4 regions of the Rhizobium tropici CIAT 899 genome follow, and region 3 is predicted to be linked to each of the others. Evidence: predicted binding sites of a transcription regulator. Region 3 holds the regulator's gene; each other region holds the start of a gene.
The links. The regulator LexA, encoded in region 3, represses DNA repair genes until DNA is damaged. The targets are predictions, from matches to a motif close to TGTTCNNNNTGTGTTCNG.
Positions count from the first base shown of each region.

Region 1 (6,126 bases), 600 kb from region 3:
GAGCACCTTGATATCGCTGTCGTGCAGGGCATCGAGCACGGCGAGAAAGCTCTCGCCCGGCACGCAGGAAATGCGCTGCACGCCATTGGCCTTCAAAGCCTCGACGATAAGTTGCCCGCCCGTTCGCTTCATCTCCTCGCCTTCCCCTCCAGTTCTGCCAATTCGGCCAGAACTTCCTCCTGATGTTCGCCGAGACGCGGGCTCGGCCGCGTATAGGTCAACGGCGTTTCCGACAGCACGATCGGCGTGCGGACGCTCGGAATGACAGTGCCGGCGCTATCCTCGAGATCGATCCTCAGTCCGCGCGCCACAATCTGCGGATCGGCGAACATATCCTCGATCGTGTTGATGGCGCCCGCCGGTACGGCGTTGGCCTCACAGGCTTTCAGCAGCTCTGCCTTGTTCCACTTCAGCGTTTCGGCCGAGATGAAAGCCCGAACCTCGTTGCGGTTCGCAACGCGGGCCTTGTTGGTCGCATAGCGCTCGTCATCGGCATTGGTTTCCATGCCGAGAATGGCGCAGAGGCGCCGGAACTGCCCGTCGTTGCCGACAGCGAGAATGAGATAGCCGTCGGCGGTTGGCACGACTTCATAGGGTGAGATGTTGGGATGGGCGTTGCCGAGCCGCACGGGCGGCTTACCCGAGATCAGATAGTTCATGTTCTGATTGGCGAGCACTGCGGATTGTACATCGAGCAGCGCCATGTCGATGAGTTGTCCTTCCCCGGTCTTCAGCGCATGGATCAGGGCGGCCTCGATTGCCGAAACGGCATAGATGCCGGTGAAGATATCGGCGATTGCGACGCCGGCCTTCATCGGCTGGCCATCCGGCTCGCCTGTGATCGACATGAACCCCGACATGCCCTGGACGATATAGTCGTAGCCGGCGAGACTGGCGTAGGGGCCGGTCTGCCCGAAGCCGGTGATCGAGCAGTAGACGATGCGGGAATTGATCTTCCTCAGGCTTTCGTAATCCAGCCCGTATTTGACGAGGCCGCCGAGCTTGAAATTCTCGATCACCACATCGGCTGTCTTTACCAGCCGGCGTACCAGTTCCTGCCCTTCCTCGGTCTTGAGATCGGCGGTGATGGAGCGCTTGCCGCGATTGGCGGAGTGATAATAGGCAGCAGAGAGATTTTCGCCATCCTTGCCTTCGACGAAGGGTGGACCCCATTGGCGCGTGTCGTCGCCGCCATCCGGATTTTCCACCTTGATGACATCGGCGCCGAGGTCGGCCAGCATCTGCCCGGCCCAGGGGCCGGCGAGAACGCGGGCAAGCTCTATGACACGAATACCGGACAGCGGAGGTTTCTTGGTTTTCTGGTCTGTCATGTCGATCCACTCGCTTACGGCGTGAATGCAGTTTCAGATGTATCGGATACCGGCTTGGAAGCAAAGCGCCGCTCGCGCCAGAGAATGTAGAGGCCGGAGCCGGTGATGATGAGAATGCCGAGCCATTTGGTCGCATCCGGGAAATTGTCGAAGACGAGCCAGCCGAAGATCGTGGCGGAAACGATCTCGAAATACTGCAGCGGCGCAAGCGTCGAGGCCGGCACGGCGCGATAGGCATATACCGTGAGGATACCCGCCGCTGCTGCAGTAATGCCAACGCCGAGTAGATAGAGCGTGGCCACCAGATCCGGAATGACCGGATCGAGGATTGTAGTTCCCGTCGTTCGACCGATGGCAAGCAGGACCATGCTGATGCCGGTCCCCCATAAAGCCGTCTGGAACTGCATCGACCATGCGTCCTCGCTATGGGAGACCACGCGCGTGATCATGACGTAGACGGCGACGCAAAACGCGGTGACGACAGGGAGCAAGGCGAAAAAGCCGACTTCCTGAAAGCTTGGCTGGATGATCAGCATCGCGCCGAAAAAGCCGACGGCACAGGCGGCATAGCGCCGCCAGCCGATGGTTTCCTTCAGGAAGACGCTGCTGAGGATGGTGAGCATCATCGGCTCGACGAAGAAGATGGCAATGGCATCGGCCACTTCCATCACCTGCAGCGTGGTCACGAACGACACCATGGACAGCGTGAGCACGGCGGCACGGATGGCATGGACGCCGCTGCGTCGCCAACTCCACACGCCCCATTTCCCGCGCATTGCCATCATGGGGAGCGCAAAAAGAGCCTGGAAGATGAAGCGGGCGGCGGTCACTTCGCCCGGCGGAATCGTGGTCGCCGCGAGCTTGGAGAAGATATCCATGACTGGCGAGAGGACGACGGAGAGAAACATCGTCACCAAACCGAAGGTCAGCTCCGACTGCAGCAATCGCGCCGAGGAGCCGCTGGAGGTGCTCATTGTGGAATTCCCATGAGAATCAGTTGTTTGCCGTTACCCTCTTGCACCAATCGGCAAAGCGGGAAATGGCTTCGTCGGCACCGATTTCGTTGAGCGTCTCGTGCCGCATGTCGGGATAGATCTCAATGGTAATACGAGAGAAGCCGGCTCTTTTCAAATGGTTTGCCAGCCAGGAAATCGCTTTCCCATTCTCCGTTGCCGGATCCTTGCCGCCGCCGACGAGATGGATCGGCATGTCACGTCGGAGACGATCGAGATGTGCCTTCTGTGGCGCGCGGAAGGTGAGTTCGAACAGGTCCAGCCAGAGCGACACGGAGGCATCGAAGCCGCAAAGCGGATCGGCGATATATTTGTCCACCTGCTCGGGAATACGCGAGAGCCAGTCGAAGTCGGTTCGGCGGTTCGGAACCGATCGACCCCAGGTGCCGAAGGTCAGCTTCGGCAGCGGCCCGCTCGGCACGTCCGATCCCTTGAACATGCGCTCTGCCTTCAGGATGAGTTGGGCCGCGCGGCCGGCAAGGCCGGGATTGAAATTGGAGTTCCATACGGTGACGGCATCGAACTTGTCCGGATGCGTGACGGCTGTGTTCAGGCTGATCAAACCGCCCATGGAGTGACCGAAGAGGATGATCGGCAGGCCGGGATGGGTACTTGCGGCAAACTCGCGCATGGCGAGTGCATCGGCGATGACCTGAGCGCCTCCATTTCTTCGAGCAAAGCGGCCGATAGGGGCATCGGGGGCGGTCGTCTCGCCATGGCCGCGATGGTCATGGGCATAGACGTGCAAGCCTTGGGCGGCCATCGCGCCCGCAAAGGCCTCATAGCGACGGGAGTGCTCGGCAAGGCCGTGCGATATCAGGAGGATGCCGCAGGCATCGGTCGCCGCCGGCAAATGATGATAGGCAAGGGTCGCCCCCGTCGGGCTATTCAGGCGCTGCGTATCCGCGAACATGCATTCGGTCCTCCCAGTTGGACGAAAGGTTATCATCCGCCCGATTGCAATGGATAGGTGGTGAAGCTCACAGAAATAAATCTTTCCGAGCGCTGCGATTCAGGATTGCGCCCGCTCGATCAAACTGCTTATTTGTTCCTATAATGTTCTAGTTGGAGGTACGAATGAAGCATTGGCTTCGAGTATTGGCGGTTGTGCTCCTTTCGGTTGGGACGGCTGCGAGCGCCATGGCGCAGGAGCATAGCCGCGGACGGACGCGCTTTATCCTGGCGGCGAGCTGGGAGCCGGCATTTTGTCAGACGAACCAGAAGAAGGCAGAATGCCGGAACCAGTCGTCGAACAATCATGATGCCACGAATTTTTCTCTGCATGGTCTCTGGCCGATGCGGCAGGAATATTGCGATGTTTCCGAGGATCTGAAGCAGGCGGATCGTGGCCGCGACTGGAAGGATTTGCCTGCCGTGCAGCTGTCCCAAGACGTGAAGGCGAAGCTGGACAAGGCAATGCCAGGCACTCAATCCGGCCTGGAGCGGCATGAATGGATCAAGCACGGCACCTGCACGAAGCTCAGCGCCGACCAATATTTCTCCATCGCCGCTGGCCTGATCGCCGAACTTAATACGTCTGCCGTGCGGGATCTTTTCGCGCAGAATATCGGCAAGGAGCTGGATGCCGAAAGCATCAAGGCAGCCTTTGATCAGAGCTTCGGCGAGGGCGCCAATGCGCGCATCAAGATGAGCTGCCGCCGCGTCGGCGATGTCCGAATGATTTCGGAGCTGACCATCGGTCTCTCGGAAGATGCGATCGACCCCCAGCAGGGCAGTGAGCCGCGGCTCGCCAAACTGATCCAGGGGGCCGGCAGCACCTCCTTCGGCTGTGATCGGGGTGTGGTGGACGCGGCCGGTTTCTGAGAAAATACGGCCTTTCTGACGCGGATAATGCCCTCGGACAAGGTTTCGCCGTTGCCCGAGGGCGGGGTTTCGCCTACATAGCGGCACAAATCGCAACGCTATTCGTCCGTGGAGCAACCCAAGCTATGGCACGTCAGTTCATTTATCATATGGCCGGTCTGAATAAGTCCTATGGCGCCAAGAAGATTCTCGAGAATATCCATCTCTCCTTCTACCCCGACGCCAAGATCGGTATTCTCGGCCCGAACGGTGCAGGTAAGTCGACCGTGCTGCGCATCATGGCCGGCCTCGACAAGGAATATACCGGCGAAGCCTGGCTGGCCGAAGGCGCCACCATCGGCTACTTGGCGCAGGAGCCTCAGCTCGATCCCAACAAGACGGTTTTCGAAAACGTCATGGAAGGCGTTGCCAAGAAAACCGAAATCCTCAATCGCTACAACGAATTGATGATGAACTATTCCGACGAGACCGCGGAAGAGGGCGCCAAGCTCCAGGATATCATCGACAGCCAGAACCTCTGGGATCTGGAAAGCCAGGTGGAGATGGCGATGGAAGCCTTGTGCTGCCCGCCGCGCGATGCCGAAGTCACCAGCCTTTCAGGCGGTGAGCGCCGCCGTATCGCACTGTGCCGCCTGCTTCTCTCGCAGCCGGACCTGCTGCTGCTCGACGAACCGACCAACCATCTCGACGCTGAGACCATTGCCTGGCTGGAAAAGCACCTGCGCGACTATCCGGGCGCCGTGATGATGATCACCCACGACCGCTACTTCCTCGACAATGTTACCGGCTGGATTCTCGAACTCGACCGCGGTCGTGGCATTCCCTACGAAGGCAACTATTCCGCCTATCTGCGGGCCAAGGCCAAGCGCATGCAGCAGGAGGCCCGCGAAGAAGCTGGCCGCCAGAAGGCGATCAGCCGCGAACAGGAATGGATTGCCTCCAGCCCCAAGGCCCGCCAGGCCAAGTCCAAGGCGCGTATCAACGCTTACGAACAGCTGGTCGATGCTGCCGAAAATCAGCGTCCCGGCGATGCGCAGATCATCATTCCGGTCAGCGAGCGTCTCGGCCAGGTGGTGATCGAGATGGAGGGCATCACCAAGGGCTTCGAAGGCCGCACGCTGATCAACGATCTGTCGATCAAGCTGCCGCCCGGCGGCATCGTTGGCATCATTGGCCCGAACGGCGCCGGCAAGACGACCCTGTTCAAGATGATCACCGGGCAGGAAAAGCCGGATGCCGGCACGGTCCGTATCGGCGAGACGGTGCATCTCAGCTATGTCGACCAGAGCCGCGACGCGCTTGACGGCAATAAGACGGTATGGGAGGAAATCTCCGGCGGTGCCGAAATCATCAAGCTCGGCAAGTTCGACATGAACTCACGCGCCTATTGCGGCGCCTTTAACTTCAAGGGCGGCGACCAGCAGCAGAAGGTCGGCAATCTCTCTGGCGGTCAGCGCAACCGCGTTCACCTGGCCAAGATGTTGAAGGCTGGCGGCAACGTGCTTCTGCTCGACGAACCAACCAACGACCTCGATACGGAAACGCTTGGGGCGCTGGAAAGCGCGCTTGAAAACTTCGCGGGCTGCGCCATCATCATTAGCCACGATCGCATGTTCCTCGACCGCCTGGCCACGCACATCCTGGCCTTTGAAGGCGAAGGCCATGTCGAATGGTTCGAAGGCAACTTCGAAGATTACGAGCAGGACAAAATCCGCCGTCTCGGCCCTGATGCTCTCAATCCGGGCAGCCAGGCGCATAAGCGCCTAACACGCTGAGCTCTCGGTTTGGCTCTTTGAAAACCCCGGCTTGTCCGGGGTTTTCTTTTATGTAGCAATCGCCCTCGATATTCTGTTTTCGCCGGAAGCTAACGGATTTCCGACGTCGAACTCCCGTAGCTAGCCGATTGGCTCTTGCCAAGAAAATCCAAATCACATAAAGATATCTTTATATCTTGATTG
Region 1 covers NC_020059.1:2,325,439-2,331,564, reverse strand. The annotation lists gene RTCIAT899_RS11370 (thiamine pyrophosphate-binding protein) at 1-132, opposite strand, end outside; gene caiB (succinate--glutarate CoA-transferase) at 129-1,331, opposite strand; gene RTCIAT899_RS11360 (DMT family transporter) at 1,346-2,305, opposite strand; gene RTCIAT899_RS11355 (alpha/beta hydrolase) at 2,325-3,257, opposite strand; gene RTCIAT899_RS11350 (ribonuclease T2 family protein) at 3,422-4,168, shown strand; gene ettA (energy-dependent translational throttle protein EttA) at 4,294-5,943, shown strand.
Region 1: the regulator LexA is predicted to act here: its motif matches at 3,391-3,408, upstream of RTCIAT899_RS11350 (ribonuclease T2 family protein).

Region 2 (6,126 bases), 1.8 Mb from region 3:
GAGCACGAAATCCGGGTTCGGAGAACCGTCTTCATTGTAGCGGGCTTCAGCGAAGAGCCCCTTGCCGAGACCCGTGCGCTTGATGGTCTTCAGATAATCCTTCGGGATGATCATGTCGGTATCGACATTGACGACCGGGAGGGGTGCTGCGACACCGGTCAACTTCACGAACTTGTCCATAGGGTCCTGCCTTCATTCTCGTCTAAGCACGAATTATCCTGCCAATAGAGCAAATCCGGCCCGAAATGAAGGAGAATCTTGGAAATGCCCTAAAATGCAGCGCCCTGCCCTTCAGGGCATGGCCTGAATCGGGCATATCGGCCGGCGGATAGACCGCCCTGCCCGCTTTCAATCCTAGAGATCGATGATGGTGCCGCGACCGTCGTTCCAGATGCGCATTTCACGCTGGCCGTTCGTCTTCGCCTTGGCGTGCACCGGGGCCGGTTTCATGCGCAGCGAAATCGCGCGGGCTGCCATCAGCACGGTGAGGATAGCGCCGACGGCGAGCGTGACCGAAACGGTAAACAGCGCCATGGCCGCAAACACGGTGATACCGGCAAGCGCGATGAACAGGGAACGGATATTCTGCATGGTCAAGACCTCTCTACATCAAGCAATGTGGCCCTCATCACTGTCATCTGCAAGAGGAGCATGGCTTTTTGTTGACTTGCCTGCCGATTAAAAGCGCGGCAAAACGGCACAATGAGCCAATCTGCGAGCCAAAGCCCCTCGTCCCGTCCCGTCTGTCTGCGCCGGTCGGTGTTGAGCGTTCCCGCTATCAACCGACGCGCGCTGGACAAGCTTTCGAGCCTCGAATGCGACGCCGTCATCTTCGATCTCGAGGATTCGGTTTCGCCGGAGAAAAAGGCCGAGGCGCGGGAGAATCTGCGGGCCTTCTTTTCGGCCTCGCCGCTGCCGGGCAAGGAGCGGATCATCCGCATCAATGCGCTCTCCTCCAATTTCGGTGCCGATGACCTGGCGCTGGTTACGGAGCTGGAGCCGGATGCGGTGTTGCTGCCGAAGGTGGACGAGCCGCAGGACGTAAGCGATGTCAGTGACCGGCTTGCGGAAGCCGATGCACCGGAAGACTTGCGTATCTGGGCCATGATCGAGACGCCGCGCGGCATCCTGAATGCGGCCGCGATCGCCGAGGCCGGGCGCACGGCAGGAAGTCGGCTCGATTGTTTCGTCGTCGGTCTCAACGACCTCAGGAAGGAAACGGGCGTCCTGCCACAGCCCGGTCGCCCCTATCTCGTGCCCTGGCTGATGCAGGTGATATTGGCCGTCAGCGCTTACGGCCTTGAGGCGATCGACAGTGTCTTCAACGATTTCAGGAATGCCGAAGAATTCGAGGCAGAATGCGGCCAAGGGATTGCTATGGGCTTTGCCGGCAAGATGCTGATCCATCCGAGCCAGATCGAGGCAGCCAACCGGCATTTCGGCCCGGCTGAGGCTGCCATCGCCGAGGCCCAAGCCATTATCGCCGCCTTCGCCGCACCGGATGTCGCCACTCTCAATGTCGTGAACCTTGGCGGGCGGATGGTGGAGCGGCTGCACCTTGTCCAGGCGGAGAGACTCGTCCATAAAGCTCGTCTGATCGCGCAGCGCTCCTCGGACATGGCAGCGGCGCCCCGCACTGAGGTCTGACCTTCGAATTGCCCGGCCAAATACGAAAGATGCCTTGATGAAACTCTACCGCTTCCTCACCGGTCCCGATGACGCTTCCTTCTGCCACAAGGTCAGTGCAGCGCTGAACAAGGGCTGGGAGCTATACGGCTCGCCGACCTATGGGTTCAATTCTGCAAGCGGGCGTATGGAGTGCGGCCAGGCCGTCGTCAAGGAAGTTGCCGGCAAGGATTACGATCCGGAGATGAAGCTTTCGGAGCAGTAATAAGTTGATGAGCGAACGGGCTTCAACGAGCATGGCTGCCATTGGAGCCTAAATCGCCCTAAATGCGTTTGATCTCGTCTTTTACTTCACGCCATGTCAAAAGCCAGATTATCGGATTTTCTTTTACATACGTGATGTCCTCGCCCTTTCTAAGGGATGAGCGTAAGGACATGCTCAGAATGCTGCTCCCTAAGCCAAAGGTGAAGGAGCTGAAGATGCCAATAAAATATATGAGTTTGGCGAAGTTTGTGACAGGATTTTCATTAAAATCCGGTGCGCCAATCTTAAAGTAATCTCCTATTATCAATAGGAGAAGGAATGAAGCGCTAAATAATAGGCTTATCCTTAAAGTCACTTTATCCTATCCGTTGCGAGTGAGCCTATAATACATTGGATAATAGTAGACTTTATTGACGAAAGATATTACCGATCCGTCGCTTCTTCGGCGCTTTCCTCGATGCGCTCCATATCCTCGTCGCTCAGGCCGAAATGGTGGCCGATCTCGTGGATCAGAACATGGGTGATGATGTCGCCGAGGGTTTCGTCGTTCTCGGCCCAATAGTCGATGATCGGCCGGCGATAAAGGCGGATCTTGTTGGGCATGTCTCCCGTCTGGGCGGTAAAGCGCTCCGAGATGCCGCGACCTTCGAAAAGGCCGAGCAGGTCGAAGGGTGTTTCCAGCGCCATATCCTCGAACACTTCGTCATCCGGGAAATCCTCGATGAGAATGACGAGGTTGCCGGTGAGCGAGCGGAATTCTTCCGGCAAGTGGCTGTAAGCCTCCATTGCCAGGGATTCAAATGTGCTGATGGAGGGAGAATGGCGATCCCGCCAATCTTCGCTCTGGTCAACGCGAGCCATGAATATTCCTTCCTTGGCTGGTCATATAGAGACTTTGCGCTGCTTTTACGAGAGCGGAATAGAGCGTGATACCGAAAAGTGTTTGAGCGGTTTTCGATCGACATCATGCTCTACTTTTTTGATTCTAGAGCGGATTCGGATTTTCGGGCGACAGACCGAAATCATCTGGCTTGGTTCACAGGAATATTTTCTTATGAAATGGTGTTGACTCTTTCTCCAAGCTCTGGAATCCATAAGAACATAACAGGAACATTATTGATCTGGAGTGAACGTCATGGCCGAGGCTGCCGTGGCGCGGGAAACGCTTTTTGCCCTGCGTGAAACCATTGCCCGACTGGAAGGCAGGCCGATCCCGGCACTGGCAGCCTCGGCGCATGAGGCTTTGGCAGACAAGCCGGTGAGAGAGGTGATGGGTATTGCGAAATCCCTGCCTACTGAGTCCACGCTTGAACAGTCGCTCCTTCCGATCGGCGTCGATGAGCTCGATGCGGCTCTGCAAGGCGGTTTGCCGCTCGATGCGCTGACGGAAATCCGCTCGCTCGGCCTGCGCGATGCCGGGGCGGCCAGCGGCTTTGCCCTTGCGCTTGCGGCGAGACTGCATGCGCGAGCATCGGATAAGACCGCGGCCAGGTCTCCGGTCCTATGGATCGGCGATACGGTGGCAACGATGGAGGCAGGCCTGCCCTATGCCGTCGGCATCGGCGATTTCGGGCTGGAGCCTCAGGCTCTCCTGCAGGCGTCGCCGCGCAAGCTCGACGATGCGCTCTGGGTGGCGGAAGCAGCCCTTGGCAGTGCTGCCTTTGCCGTCGTCATTCTGGAAGTGCGCGGCAATCCCGCCCGTTTCGGTCTGACCGAGAGCCGGCGGCTGGCGCTGAGGGCCAAGGCGGCGGGCCGGCCCTTGTTTCTGTTGCGACAGGGAGGCGAGGAGGAAGCAAGCAGCGCCCTCTTCCGCTTTTCCGTCGAACCCGCGCCGGCGCAGGCGCGGCCGCTGCCGGATGGATCGGTGCTTGGCGGCAGCATCGGTCACCCGGCTTTTCGTCTGACCTTGGAAAAGAGCCGAAACCCGGCGCCCCTTTCCATAACCCTGGAGTGGAATGCCCATGACCGCCGCTTTGCCCCTGTCTCCGATGTTCAGTACCCTGCCTTTCCCGGCGAACACGCAGCGCATTCTGGCGCTGACCTTCCCGCATCTGCCGACCGACCGGATCGCGCGCAAGCGCTGGGGTCTATCCTGGCGTTCGACAGGCAGGCTTGAAGCGCCGCCGCTTGCCTGTGCCGGCAAGCTGAACAATGCCATGCGGCTGACCGCCATCAATGAACGGGCTGAAATGATCGGCCTGAAGCAGGGTCAGGGCGTGGCTGAGGCAAAGGCGATCTGTCCTGATCTCGATGTCGTCGAGGAGGATCCGGTCGCGGATCGCAAGCTTTTGGAAGCGATCGCCGACTGGTGCGACCGCTATACGCCGCTGGTGGCGATCGACGGCAAGGATGGCCTTTTTCTCGATATTACCGGCTGCGCCCATCTCTTCGGCGGCGAAGAGGCGCTGCTCGAGGACATCCTGATCCGGATTTCCCGGCTAGGGCTCGATGTGCGTGGTGCCATTTCCTCCGCGCCAGGCCTATCCTGGGCGGTTGCTCGTTTCGAAGAAAACCGCGTCGTTCCTTCGGAAGCCATGGAAGAGGCCCTGGCGCCGCTGCCCGTGGCGTCTCTGAGGCTCGGCGAAGAGACCATCGCTGCGTTGCAGAAACTGGGATTGAAGCAGGTCGGCGACCTTCTGGCAGCACCGCGTGCGCCGCTTGCCCGCCGTTTCGGTGCGCAGCTAATGTTGCGGCTCGATCAGGCCGTCGGCCTCGTCGAGGAACCGATTTCGCCGCGTCGCCCGGTCGCGCAATTGTCGGCCGAGCGCCGGCTCGCCGAGCCGGTGCAGGCGGAAGAGGATATTCTTCAGCTTGCCCGCCAGCTTGCCGAAACCCTGAAGCCGGGGCTGGAGGCGCGCGGCGTCGGCGGCCGCTCCTTCGAACTCCTGCTTTTCCGGGTGGATGGGGCGGTTTTCCGCATCGCCGCCGGCGCGTCGCAGCCGCTGCGGGAGCCGAACCGGATCGCCAGCCTGTTCACGGAGCGCTTCGGCGCCATTCATGACGATCTCGATGTCGGCTATGGTTTCGAAATCATCCGCCTCAATGTGCTTCAGCATGCGCCCTTCGATGCCATGCAAGGCGATTTTGTCGGAGAAGACCGCCAGGAAGGATCTCTTGCCGCCTTTGTGGATCGTGTGGCCGCCCGGCTGGGGCCGGACTGTCTGCAAGGGTTCGAGCTGCGGCAGAGCCATATCCCCGAACGAGCCGTGCGGCCGCTACCGGCCATGACTATCCTCGCCTCGAAGCGGCACACGAGTGGGGAGGATGCCGGCCACGGCTTCTTCCGCGGCGAGCGGCCGCTGCGGCTGTTTCGCATGCCGGAGCTGGTCGAAACCATTGCTGCCGAAGTGCCTGACGGCCCTCCCCGGCAGTTCCGCTGGCGACGTGTCATGCATCGGGTCAGCCGGGCCGAAGGGCCGGAGCGGCTTTCGGTGGAATGGTGGGTCGAGGAAAAGGAAGAGCCTGCCCGCGATTATTTCCAGGTCGAGGATGAGGAAGGCCATCGTTTCTGGCTGTTCCGCAAGGGGCTCTATGGCCGAGGCGGCACGACGCCGGATTGGTACATGCACGGGGTCTTCGCATGAACGCGCGCCCGAGTTTCCACGAACCCGTACCCTTCTTTGAGATCGGGGTGAGAACGAATTTCTCCTTTCTCGAAGGTGCCTCGCATCCGGAGGAAATCGTGGCGCAGGCCGCCATCCTGAAACTTTCCGGATTTGGGATTGCCGACCGCAATTCGGTTGCCGGCGTCGTCAAGGCGCATGCGCATACCAAGCTTCTCCGGGAGAAGTACAAGGAGGGCATTGAGAAGAACCTGGAGCTTCAGGCGAAGGGCAAGCCAGAAAAGCCGCTTCTGAAGCCGGCCCCTTTCCAGCCTGGCGCGCGCCTCGTGTTTTCGGACGGTACACCTGACATTCTTGCCTATCCGGAAAACCGCAAGGGCTGGGCGCATCTCTGTCGGCTGCTGAGTGCTGGCAATCTGCGCGGCGAGAAGGGCACCTGCATCCTCAATGAAAGCGACCTCGTGGAATGGGGCGACGAGATGATGCTGGCGCTTATTCCCGATGCGACAAGCGTCGAGACGCAGGAGGGGCAGGAAAAGCTGGAGCAATGCCTCAAGCGGTTATGGATGCGCTTCGGCCGGAAGTTCCACATGGTCCTGTCGCCGGCCTATGACGGGAGGGACCGGATGGTCTTCGCCACGCTTTCCATCCTGGCGCAGCGCAATGGCGTGC
Region 2 covers NC_020059.1:3,789,339-3,795,464, reverse strand. The annotation lists gene leuD (3-isopropylmalate dehydratase small subunit) at 1-180, opposite strand, end outside; gene RTCIAT899_RS18435 (hypothetical protein) at 355-591, opposite strand; gene RTCIAT899_RS18430 (HpcH/HpaI aldolase/citrate lyase family protein) at 703-1,647, shown strand; gene RTCIAT899_RS18425 (DUF1737 domain-containing protein) at 1,685-1,891, shown strand; gene RTCIAT899_RS18415 (metallopeptidase family protein) at 2,315-2,752, opposite strand; gene RTCIAT899_RS34065 (ImuA family protein) at 3,027-4,007, shown strand; gene RTCIAT899_RS18405 (Y-family DNA polymerase) at 4,048-5,475, shown strand; gene RTCIAT899_RS18400 (error-prone DNA polymerase) at 5,472-6,126, shown strand, end outside.
Region 2: the regulator LexA is predicted to act here: its motif matches at 2,987-3,004, upstream of RTCIAT899_RS34065 (ImuA family protein).

Region 3 (6,126 bases):
ACACAGGATCAGGCGCCGCTGACGTCGCGTTTCCTGCGTGTTCCGAAGCGCCTTAGAACCGCTGTCCTCGGCTTGATTGCGGAGGAGGCAGCCCATGGCCGTGCTGTTCTTTTCGCGCCGATCTATATGGGTTTGGGTGCGATTATCTGGTTCGAGGCGCAAGTCGATCCGCCCCCGCAGGCGTTTCTCGCGGGCCTCGTTCTGTTTGCTTTGGGCTTTTTGCTAAAGCGCGATGCGGGCAGGCTGTTTCATCACACACTTTTCGCCGGTATGCTCATCTGCCTGGGCATGGCGCTCGCCCAGTGGGAAAGTTGGCGGGTTTCCACCGTCATGCTCGACTCGGCCGTGACGACCACCGTGACCGGGCAGATTGAGCGACGGGAATCCTATGACAATGGGCGCTGGCGCTATGTCGTCCGCGTCGAGGCAACGGAAAAACCCTCTATCCGCCGCGCGCCGCAGCGGGTTACGGTCTTCGTGCGCAAGCAGGCGGAACCGTTCGATCTGGGGGATCGGATCCGGGGCAGGGCGCGCCTGACGCCTCCGGCCGGACCGGCATTGACGGGTCTCAACGATTTTGCCTTCAGCTCTTATTTCAACGGCATCGGCGCGAATGGCTTTGCCTACGGAACGCCGGAATTATTATCACCATCCGGTGACAATGCTGCCGGCTCGTTACTGGATGCGGCCGATATCTGGCTCGCTGGCCTGCGCAACAGCATCGGCGACCGCATCAGGCAAACCTTGGCCGGCGACACCGGCGCCTTTGCAGCAGCGCTTGTCACCGATGAGAGACGTGCGATCTCGAAGGATACGACCGAAGCCCTGAGAATTGCCGGCCTGACCCACATCATTGCAATTTCCGGTCTCAACATGGCGCTGTCGGCTGGCATCTTCTATGTCGGTCTGCGCTATTTCTTCAGCCTGTTTCCCGGTGTCGTGCAGGCCTGGCCGACGAAGAAGTTCGCAGCCTTCGGCGCGCTTCTAACGGTAACTGCCTATTACCTGATTTCCGGATTCGGCGTCTCCGCCGAACGCGCCTTCATCATGATGGCGATCATGCTGGTGGCCGTGCTTTTCGACAGGCCATCCATCAGCTTGCGCAATGTGGCGCTCTCAGCCATCGTCATCCTAGTCTTGTCACCGTCGCAGGTACTCGGTCCCAGTTTCCAGATGTCTTATGCCGCTACGCTGGCGCTGGTATCAGGCTATTCGCTCTGGAAGCGACGGCGGCATCGCGAAAACATCCTGCCGCGCATCCGTCTGTTAAGTCCGCTACTGTTCGTCACACGCTTCTTTGGAGGCGTGATGTCGACCTCGTTCATCGGCGGTGCGTCGACAGCCATTTTCTCGATCGAGCATTTTCACCGGTTGGCGACATATGGACTTGCTGCCAACCTTGCGGCCATGCCCGTCGTCTCTTTCATCGTCATGCCCTTCGGCATGATGGCGATGCTGCTGATGCCTTTCGGAATCGATGGACCATTCTGGAAAGTCACCGGTGAGGGACTGGAGCTTGTGATCGTCATCGCGAAAACGGTGGCGGGATGGGGAGGCGATATCACCTTCGGCCGCCAACCCGGCTGGCTGATGCCGACTTTCATCGCCGGATTCCTGATCATGAGCATGTTGCGGACCCGGCTTCGCCATCTGGGCCTGTTGCTGCTGCTGTCATCTGTCGGGGTGGCCGCGTTCGGCTCTGGTGTGCCGAAGCCGGATCTGATGATCTCGGAAGATGGCATTCTGGTTGCCTTGCGCCAGGACGATATCCTCGCCACCAATCGCGAGAGACCGCAGGCCTTCATCTTCGAGCAATGGCAGAAAGCGCTCGTCGCGGCCGAACATCAACCGCCGACCATGCTTCCGACCGATAGCCGGCTTCCGCAGATCAGTAAGACGGATCGGCATAAGCGATTAAGCAACGAAGAGCAGAAGGCGGTCCGCACCGCAATGGAAGAAGCTTTAGACCGCACCATGCAAGGCAGCTTTGCTTGTCAAAAGGGAGCATGGTGTGTGGCCGTGCTCGAAAACGGCGCCATACTGGTCACCATCGAGAACGCAGCCTATCTGCCCGCGGCTTGCGACACCGGGAGCATTGTTGTGACGCCAATCCGGCTGCGGCTGGACCATTGCCGTTCCGGAGCAACGCTCATAACCGGCGCGACATTGCGCAAAACCGGCTCCATCGAAATGGTGCTTACCTCAGACAAGCCCATTACATCAGCCGCATTCAACAACCCGCAGCGCCCATGGACCAGGCATCGAACCTATGATTGGCGCACCGGCAAATTCGACGCGCCAATTGCAAAGGCACCACCAGTCCTAGACAATTCACCGGTCAGTGATAGCGACGAATAAGGCCAACGAGCTTGCCCTGAACCTTGACGCGATCCGGCCCGAAGATGCGGGTTTCATAGGCTGGGTTCGCGGCTTCCAGCGCGATGGAGGCACCCTTGCGACGGAAGCGCTTCAAGGTAGCTTCTTCATCGTCGACGAGTGCAACGACGATATCGCCGGGATTGGCCGTGGTCGAATTGCGGATAATGACCGTATCGCCGTCGAAAATTCCGGCGTCGATCATCGAATCCCCTCGAACTTCAAGCGCATAATGTTCGCCGGAGCCGAGCATGTCCGCGGGAACGGTAATGTCGTGCGTATTGTTCTGGATGGCCGAGATCGGAACGCCGGCTGCGATGCGACCCATCACCGGCACGGACGCCGAGCCATTATGATCGTCATTTGCCACCTTCGACGGAGCGGGCGGGGCAACGGGCTGCGGCTTGCCGAGGCTGCCTTCGATGACGCTCGGTGAAAAGCCGCGACGCGGCTGAAGGCTGGGATTATAGGCATCCGGGAGCTTGATGACTTCAAGGGCCCTGGCCCTGTTCGGCAGCCGGCGGATAAAGCCGCGCTCCTCCAGCGCCGTGATCAGACGATGGATACCGGATTTGGATGCCAAATCCAGTGCATCCTTCATCTCGTCGAAGGACGGCGGAACACCGGATTCCTTCATGCGTTCGTGAATGAAGAGAAGCAGTTCCTGCTGCTTGCGCGTCAACATCGTCTTGGTACCCCAGAATCAAGAAAAGCCGTGAAACAAATCCAGAACGGACACTATATGTTCCATATGTGTTCCGCAAGTGCTTAAATTTCGGTAAAGCCTTGTAGTGTCAGTTAAATAATTACGACTTGCGAATGGATCGGCTTAGGATGTTGAGACGCTATATAGGCTACAACTATTTGAAAAATATAGGAAATGTCGCCATTTCCGTTATCAGGTTTTACTGCTCGGTCGACGTATTCAGGAAGCGGATCCATATTGGACGTCATTGCTCACGCGCGCTGGGGGTGAGAATCAGCAATCACGTTTGCGAGATTGCTTTCGGTCCTGCCCCTATGCGTTGAGTGTTCCATGCTCCTATCTTGAATTGCGCGGGGGATGGGCGCAAATCTGCTGCCACAGGCAAACAGGAGGAACCATGATTTCGTCACCGCATCCGCTGGATCATCTCGTGCTGCCAACCGTCGATATCGCTCTGGCGCGCGAACGCCTCGGCAAGCTCGGTTTCACGGTGGCTTCGGATGCGCTGCATCCCTTTGGCACGCAGAACGCCTGCGTCTTTCTTGCCGATAAAACCTATCTGGAGCCTTTGGGCGTGGCATCTCCGGAGCAGTGCGAGAAGAGCATCGTGGATGGCAATGTTTTCGTCGCGCGCGATCAGGCTTATCGTTTCCGGGTGGGGGAAGATGGTTTTTCGGCCGTGGTGTTTGGCACGGATGATGCGATGGCGGATGACGAGCGCTTCAACGAGGCGGCGATTTCCGCCGGGCGAATGCTGGACTTCTCCCGTCCGATGAAGATGCCGGACGGAACGGAAACCACGGCCGGCTTTCGTCTCGCCTTTGCCGCTGATCTGCGTGCGCCGGATTTTCTCGCCTTCTGCTGTCAGCGCATCAATCCGCTGCCGGCTGATCGCAGCGTGCTTGAGCGTCACGAGAACTGCGTGACCGGCATTGCGCGGGTAGCGCTTTGCGCGCTGCAACCGGCCGTCTATCGCCGCTTCTTCGAAGACGTTGTCGGCAGCCCGCAAATAACGGAGCATTCCTTCGGTTTGACCATCAAGGCGGCGAACGCCGATCTGGAGATTTTGACGCCGGAAGGAATGGAGGTGTTCTATGATCTGCCTGTTCGCACGAATGATCCGGGGCTCAGAGCGCGGGCAATCCTTTTCAAGACACGCGATCTTTCCGTGACATCGTCGCATTTCACTGCTAACGGCGTCACCTATACGCGTAAGAACAATCGTCTATTGGCGAGGTTGGCGCCCGGTCAGGGCGCATTGTTTGCCTTTGAGGAGATAAAATGAGCACAAATTCCGAAGTCACCGTCGGCGAGGGTGCCTCCAAGGTCCTTTTTTCCAATACTGCAAAGCTGTCCCTGATCGCCGGCCCCTGTCAGATGGAAAGCCGCGATCATGCCTTTATGATTGCCGGCGTGCTGAAGGAACTCTGCGGCAAGCTCGGCATCGGCCTTGTTTACAAGTCGTCCTTCGACAAGGCGAACCGCACATCGCTGTTGGGCAAGCGCGGCATCGGGCTGGAAAAGGCGCTGGAAGTCTTTGAAGACCTGAAGAAGGAATATGGCTTCCCGGTCCTGACCGACATCCACACGGAAGAGCAGTGCGCCATCGTTTCCAAGACGGTCGATATCCTGCAGATCCCGGCTTTCCTGTCGCGCCAGACAGACCTTTTGGTTGCCGCTGCCAAGACCGGCCGCGTGGTCAACGTCAAGAAAGGCCAGTTCCTGGCGCCATGGGATATGAAGAACGTGCTTGCCAAGCTGAACGAAAGCGGCAATCCGAATATTCTTCTTTGCGAGCGCGGCGCCTCCTTTGGCTATAATACCCTTGTTTCCGACATGCGCTCGCTGCCGATCATGGCGGCGATGGGCGCGCCCGTCATCTTCGACGCGACGCATTCCGTGCAGCAGCCGGGCGGGCAGGGCGGTTCGACCGGCGGCGATCGCCGGTTCGTCGAGACGCTGGCGCGCGCCGCCGTTGCCGTCGGTGTCGCAGGCGTTTTTGTCGAGACGCATGAGGACCCGGACAATGCACCGTCCGACGGCCCGAACATGGTCTATCTGAAGGATATGCCGAGGCTTCTGGAGAAGCTGCTGGCCTTCGACGCCATCGCCAAGGCCTGAAACATAGCCGGCATTCAACAGGCTGACATGAACTTGCGTTACGGGCCTGCAGGAGTGCCAAATCGCGGCGCGGATCGCCATTGAAATTTCCGCGCCTTCGATTAAGACGATTTAAATCGATTTATAAACCAGCGAGCAGGGAGCTATCATGACCGCAATCACCGACATTATCGCCCGCGAGATTCTCGACAGCCGTGGCAATCCGACTGTCGAAGTCGATGTCTACCTCGAAGATGGCAGCTTGGGCCGCGCGGCGGTTCCGTCGGGTGCGTCGACCGGTGCACATGAAGCCGTCGAGCTTCGCGATGGCGGCAAGCGCTACCATGGCAAGGGTGTCGAGAAGGCCGTCGAAGCCGTCAATTCGGAAATCTTCGACGCGATCGGCGGCATGGATGCCGAAAACCAGATCCAGCTCGACAACATCATGATCGAGCTCGACGGCACGCCGAACAAGTCGCGCCTCGGTGCCAACGCCATCCTCGGCGTCTCGCTCGCCGTTGCCAAGGCTGCTGCCCAAAGCGCCAACCTGCCGCTCTACCGTTATGTCGGCGGCGCTCACGCCCGCCTGCTGCCGGTTCCGATGATGAACATCATCAACGGTGGCGCCCACGCCGACAACCCGATCGACTTCCAGGAATTCATGATCCTGCCGATCGGCGCTGACTCGATCCGCGAAGCCGTCCGCATGGGTTCGGAAGTCTTCCACGTTCTGAAGAAGGAACTGGCATCGCAGGGCCACAACACCAACGTTGGTGACGAAGGCGGTTTCGCACCGGGCCTTTCCAGCGCTCCGGCAGCTCTCGACTTCATCATGAAGTCGATCGAGAAGGCCGGCTACAAGCCGGGCGAAGAAATCGCTCTCGGTCTCGATTGCGCCTCGACCGAATTCTTCAAGGATGGCAAGTACGTTCTCGAAGGCGAAG
Region 3 covers NC_020059.1:1,729,952-1,736,077, forward strand. The annotation lists gene RTCIAT899_RS08480 (ComEC/Rec2 family competence protein) at 1-2,358, shown strand, start outside; gene lexA (transcriptional repressor LexA) at 2,339-3,061, opposite strand; gene RTCIAT899_RS08490 (VOC family protein) at 3,480-4,367, shown strand; gene kdsA (3-deoxy-8-phosphooctulonate synthase) at 4,364-5,203, shown strand; gene eno (phosphopyruvate hydratase) at 5,352-6,126, shown strand, end outside.

Region 4 (6,126 bases), on a different replicon from region 3:
TTGGAAGGCAAGACTGCTTCCCTCATCAACCTCATGCGCCGGCGGGGCCTCGAATTCCCCATTATCCTACTGATCCGCCGCAAGCGCTTCGAGGATGTGCCGGTCGAAGTCCTCGATTTCATCGACGGCTATGTCTTCCTGTCCGAGGAAACGCCCGCTTTCATCGCAAAGAGCCTCATCAGCCGGCTCAAGCAATATGCCGAGACGCTGAAGACGCCTTTCTTCGGTGCGCTTGTCGATTATGCCGAGGAGGGCAACCACCTCTGGACCTGCCCCGGGCACAATGGCGGCATCTTCTATAGCCGCAGTCCTATCGGCCGTGTCTTCATGGAGCATCTCGGCGAAGCGGTGTTTCGCGACGACCTCGACAATTCCGTGCTCGATCTCGGCGATCTTCTGACCCATGAAGGGCCGGCGCTTGCCGCGCAGAAGGAAGCAGCCAAGATCTTTGGCGCCGAGAAGACCTATTTCGTCCTCAACGGCACGTCCACGTCAAACAAGGTCGCTCTGTCGGCCCTCGTCACCGATGGCGATCTGGTGCTGTTCGACCGCAACAACCACAAGGCCGCCCATCACGGTGCGCTGATGATCTCGGGCGGCATTCCGCTCTATCTGCCGACCGCACGCAATCTTTATGGCCTGATCGGTCCGATGGACTTTGCAACGATGGACGAGGACGCGCTGCGCGAGCGCATCCGCACCCATCCGCTGGTGAAAGATCCGGAGGCCTACAAGAAGCCGCGCCCGTTCCGCGTCGCGGTCGTGGAGCAATGCACCTATGACGGCACCATCCACAATGCCGAGATGATCCTCAAGCGCATCGGCCATCTGTGCGACTACATCCTCTTCGATGAGGCCTGGGCGGGCTTCATGAAGTTTCATCCGCTTTATGCCGGGCGCTTTGCCATGGGTCTTTCCGACCTCGGCCCGGATGCGCCTGGCATCATCGCCACCCAATCCACCCATAAGCAGCTCGCAAGCTTCTCGCAGGCCTCGCAGATCCACATGAAGGATAGGCACATCACCGGCCAGAAGCGCCGCGTGGAGCACCGGCGCTTCAACGAAAGCTTCATGCAGCACGCTTCGACCTCGCCCTTCTATCCGCTGTTTGCCTCGCTCGACGTCGGCGCGCAGATGATGAAGGGCCGCTCGGGCGAAGTGCTTTGGGACGACACGATCCGTCTCGGCATCGAGCTGCGCAAGAAAATCCGTGCCGTGCGCCGCGAATTCGAGGAGAAGGAGCATCGCCCGGAACGACGCTGGTTCTTCGAGCCTTTCGTGCCGGATCGGGTGGCGATTCCGGATGTGTCGAGCCCAGGCGCCGTGCATGACGTGCCGTGGGAAAGCGTGGCGACCGACCAGCTCGCCACCAATCCCTCCTTCTGGCACCTGACGCCCGATGAGGCATGGCACGGCTTTTCCGGCATGGAACCGGGCTTTGCCATGACCGACCCGAACAAGCTTACCCTGCTCACTCCGGGCTTCGACCGAGCCACCGGTAAATACACCGAGCATGGGATTCCGGCGCCGGTGGTCGCGCAATATCTGCGCGAAAACCGTATCGTCGCCGAAAAGAACGACCTGAATTCGCTGCTCTTCCTCCTCACCCCCGGTGTCGAAGCCAGTAAGGCCGGTACGTTGATCAGCGGCCTTGTCGCCTTCAAAAAGCTTCATGACGACAATGCGCTGCTGGAAGAGGCAATCCCGGAATTCTATCGCCGCCGTCCAGGCCGCTATGCAGGCGTGCGCCTGCGCGATCTCTGCGCTGAAATGCACAATTTCTTCCGCCAGGCCGATGTGAGCGCCCTGCAGACGAAGCAGTTTTCCGCCGAACACCTGCCGCCGATCGCCATGTCGCCGCACGATGCCGCACGTTGCCTTGTTCGCAACGATGTCGACTATCTGCCGATCGACGCCATTGCCGGCCGCATCGCAACGACACCCTTCGTCGTCTATCCTCCGGGTATCGCGACCATCGTGCCGGGCGAGCGCCTGACGGAACAGGCAAAGCCCATGATCGACTATCTCAAGATGTTCGAAACCTGCTTCAACACCTTCCCCGGTTTCGAGGTGGAGATACAAGGCCTCTATCGCGAGGTTGATGCAGCCGGCAAAATCCGGCTCTATACCTACGTCGTCGCGGAATAGGCTTGGAATTCAGGTTCGGACATGAAGCAGGATAAAGCAATCATCGTTCGCCCGTCCCGGGAGAGCGACGTCGATGCCATGCTGGCAATCTATCGCCGCCATATTCACCGTGGCGTCGAAGCTGGGGTTGATGATAGCGACACGCCGCAGCCGGACGATCTGCGCGAACGGCGCAAGAATTTGAAGGACAAACGCTTCCCGCATGTCGTTGCGATCGAGGGTGAGAAGGTCGTCGGCTATGCCTATGTGGTATTGTTTCGTAAGCGCCCGGCCTATCGCTACACCGTCAAGCATTCGATCTATGTGCATCACGACCATATCGGCCAGGGTGTCGGGAGCCTGCTGATGCGCGGGCTGATCGACGCCTGCGCGGCCGCCGGTTTCCGGCAGATGATCGGCTATATCGATGCCGACAACGTCGCTTCGCTTGCCCTGCACGAACGCTTCAGCTTCGTTCGCGTCGGCCTGCTGCCGGCTGTTGCCTACCGTTACGGTCGCTGGGCCGATACCGTGATGGTCCAGCGCTCGCTCGGTCCCGGCTCCACCACGCAGCCGCCTCCGCCGCCACTCTCCACCCGCTGAAGCAGAGCCGCTTATTGGCCGCCACGGCAAACTTCCCGCTTATGTCGGTTGCCGCGGTTGAGCTGGCCTGAAGCCCAGCACGAAATCCACGACCTTCGACGAGGACATTTCGCAGGGTTTGAGGGTGGGGCTTGCTCCGGAGAGGACATAGAGATTGAAGCTGACGATGTCGGTCCCACCAAGCTCCTCGCCGTAGAGCCAAACTCGCTTCCCGTCAGCCGATCGCTTGACCGTCACACCCCAGGGGCGATCTTGAAAGCGCCCCTCCGAATAGCCGTCAGACAGCTTCGCAAGCGCATGTTCGAGGTCCGACAATTCGGACGCCAGCAGCGCGTCGTTCGTCATGGCGCCAGGCATTCGTCACATATGCCGCAGCCGTCTTCATCCATCTTCCGCGCCGATCGCTGCCTTCGGCAGCATAGGCACGCGGTTCCGTTAGATCGAGATTCCTCGTCATGCTCGGGCGGAAGGATTTCCATCAGCAGGTCGGAAAGGGGTTTGGTTGCGACTTGGCCCATCTTGAGGCTCCGTATTGGGGGACGGACAAAAGATAAGAAGCCTCGAAGGCATCTCAAGGTGGCACTTGCGAATGACTGTCACAGAGCGATTTGCCCGCATCTCTCCGGCACGGCAACTGAGCCGGTTTGATATCGTGATCAGGGATGATATGTTCTGTATTTGTTTCAGATTCTGCAATTGAAGGGTCCATGCTTAACCCTGCAGCATGATGACCGAGATCGCCATGAACGACGCCAACGCAAACCTCGTCCGAAAGATCATCCATGTCGATATGGATGCATTTTATGCGTCGGTCGAGCAGCGAGACAATCCGGAGCTGCGCGGCAAGCCGCTTGCGGTCGGCGGGTCAGCGGCACGCGGCGTCGTCGCGGCCGCAAGCTACGAAGCCCGCGCCTTCGGCGTTCACTCGGCGATGCCTTCGGTCACGGCAAAACGCAAATGCCCAAATCTGATTTTCGTGCCGCCGCGCTTCGATGTCTACAGGGCAGTGTCGCAGCAGATCCGCGAGATCTTTGCCGAATATACTTCGATGATCGAGCCGCTGTCGCTCGACGAAGCCTATCTCGACGTCACCCAGAACCACAAGGGCATGGAAATCGCCACCGAGATCGCGCTGGAGATTCGGACTAGGATCAAGCAGGTCACCGGGCTCAACGCCTCGGCCGGTATTTCCTACAACAAGTTTCTTGCCAAGATGGCAAGCGACCTCAACAAGCCGAACGGCCAGGCCGTCATTACGCCGAAGAATGGGCCGGCCTTCGTCGAAACGCTTCCCGTCAAGAAATTCCATGGCGTCGGGCCGGCGACGGCCGAGCGCATGCATAAATACGGGATCGAAACCGGGCTGGATCTGAAGTCGAAATCCCTCGCTTTCCTCCAGGAACATTTCGGAAAGGCAGGCCCCTATTTCTACGGAATTGCCCGCGGCATCGACGAACGCCAGGTGAAGCCCGACCGGATCCGCAAATCCATAGGCGCAGAGGATACGTTCGTCGAGGATATCGACGATCTCGAGTTGGCGACGGCGGAGCTGCGCCCACTTGCGCAGAAGGTTTGGCGCTACTGCGAAACAGGTGGTTTCAGCGCCAAGACGGTGACTGTGAAGATCAAATATTCGGACTTCACCCAGGCGACACGCAGTCGGACAAGCTCCTTGCCGGTCGCGGACGCCGGCGCTGTTCTTGAGACAGCGGCGGCGCTTCTGGCAACCGTCCACCCGTTTGCGCGGCCGATCCGGCTGCTCGGCATCACGCTTTCGTCTTTGACGAACGAAGAGGCCGACGATGGGAGATCACAGCCTCAGCTCGATCTTGGCATCTGAGAGATGATAATCTCCCATCCGCCATCTGGGACGCGCTCGGCATTCCCTTGGTCGAGGGGCCGTAGAGCCGATTGAGGCCTAGCCAGGACGGGACGCGCCGTCGCCGGCACCTGATCACGCATCGGGTTCCCCCTTCACGATCTCCGGCAACGCCGTTCAGCAAGCCCGCCTACGCTTCATCATCGCGCTCAGCTTCTCCGCCCCGGCTTCGTCGACGGGTGTGTAGACGATCATGCGGTCGTCATTGCTGGGGCTTGCCCACCAATTGTTGGATTGCAGCGGCAGGATCGTGCCATCCGCCAGCCGGAAACGCTTCACGGTATTTTCGATGCCCTTGAGCTGATAGCGATCCCACACGATGCGGAACTGATCGGAAGCGCTCATATAGCGTTCCAATTGCCGCTCCCAGCTCGGATCGTCGAGATGCTCGGCCATGGAGGCACGAAACAGCGCTGCCATATTGGCCAGCATCTCGTCGGGATCGGCCTGGCTTGCGCGCCAGGCAGGATTGACGAGGGACAGATAGATGCAGTTCCGGTCCTCGGGCGGAAGGGCATCGAGATCGACGCCGACGAGGCGGCGATAGGCCTCGTTGAAGCCGCGTATATTGTAGCGCTTTGTCTGGATAAGGGCGGGATAAGGACAGAGATGATCGAGAATGTGCTGGCTTGCCTCGGTGAGCGGCTCGCAGACGCGAGGATTTTCGAGCCGGGGCGGAACCGGTAGATTGGCCAATCTGAACAGGTGCTCCGTCTCGACTTCGTTGAATTCCAGAGCATGCGCGACAGAGAGCAGTACGCGCGGCGACACGCGGATCGGCCGCCCCTGCTCCAGCTTGGTATACCAGGTAATGCCGATATCGGCGCGCGAGGCCACTTCTTCCCGCCGCAATCCGGGTGTACGAATCCGTCCTGCCCGACCGAGTCCCAATCTTTGCGGGTCGAGGGATTCCCGCCGCCTGCGCAACATCTCGCCGAGTTCCTGCGCCCGCGAAAGCATCTGATTGGGAACGATATCGAGCGTGCCGTGCATTTCCATTCTCCAGCCTGACACTTTTTATACCAGTCTAAATAGGTATCTTGTACCAGTTTAACATGGGTGTAAAACGCTGTGGACTCAGTTTTGAAAATACTTTGAGGTCCCCCATGTCTTCCGCACCAATCCGGCTTGGCCAATTCGGCCTGCTGATCCTGCTGGCCGGGCAATTGCTGCTGCAACTCGATTTTTCCATCATCAATGTCGGCCTTGCCGCCATCTCGGCCTCGCTGCACGCCGGCGAGACCGAACTCGAGCTTTTCGTCGCCGCCTATGGCGTCGCCTTTGCCGTCTGCCTGGCAATGGGTGCGCGCCTCGGAGACAATTTCGGCCGCAGGCGCATGTTCGGCCTCGCCGTCCTGTTGTTCTGCCTCGCCTCCCTGCTATGCGGGTTGGCAACATCAGTCACTTTCCTCATCGTTGCGCGCGCGCTGCAGGGAATTGCGGCAGCACTCATGGTGCCGCAGGTGCTGGCGACCATCCATGTCAGCCTGACCGGACGCGATCACGCCCGCGCCGTC
Region 4 covers NC_020062.1:1,977,876-1,984,001, forward strand. The annotation lists gene RTCIAT899_RS31145 (Orn/Lys/Arg family decarboxylase) at 1-2,148, shown strand, start outside; gene RTCIAT899_RS31150 (GNAT family N-acetyltransferase) at 2,170-2,730, shown strand; gene RTCIAT899_RS31155 (hypothetical protein) at 2,770-3,087, opposite strand; gene dinB (DNA polymerase IV) at 3,473-4,570, shown strand; gene RTCIAT899_RS31165 (helix-turn-helix transcriptional regulator) at 4,727-5,602, opposite strand; gene RTCIAT899_RS31170 (MFS transporter) at 5,716-6,126, shown strand, end outside.
Region 4: the regulator LexA is predicted to act here: its motif matches at 3,399-3,416, upstream of dinB (DNA polymerase IV).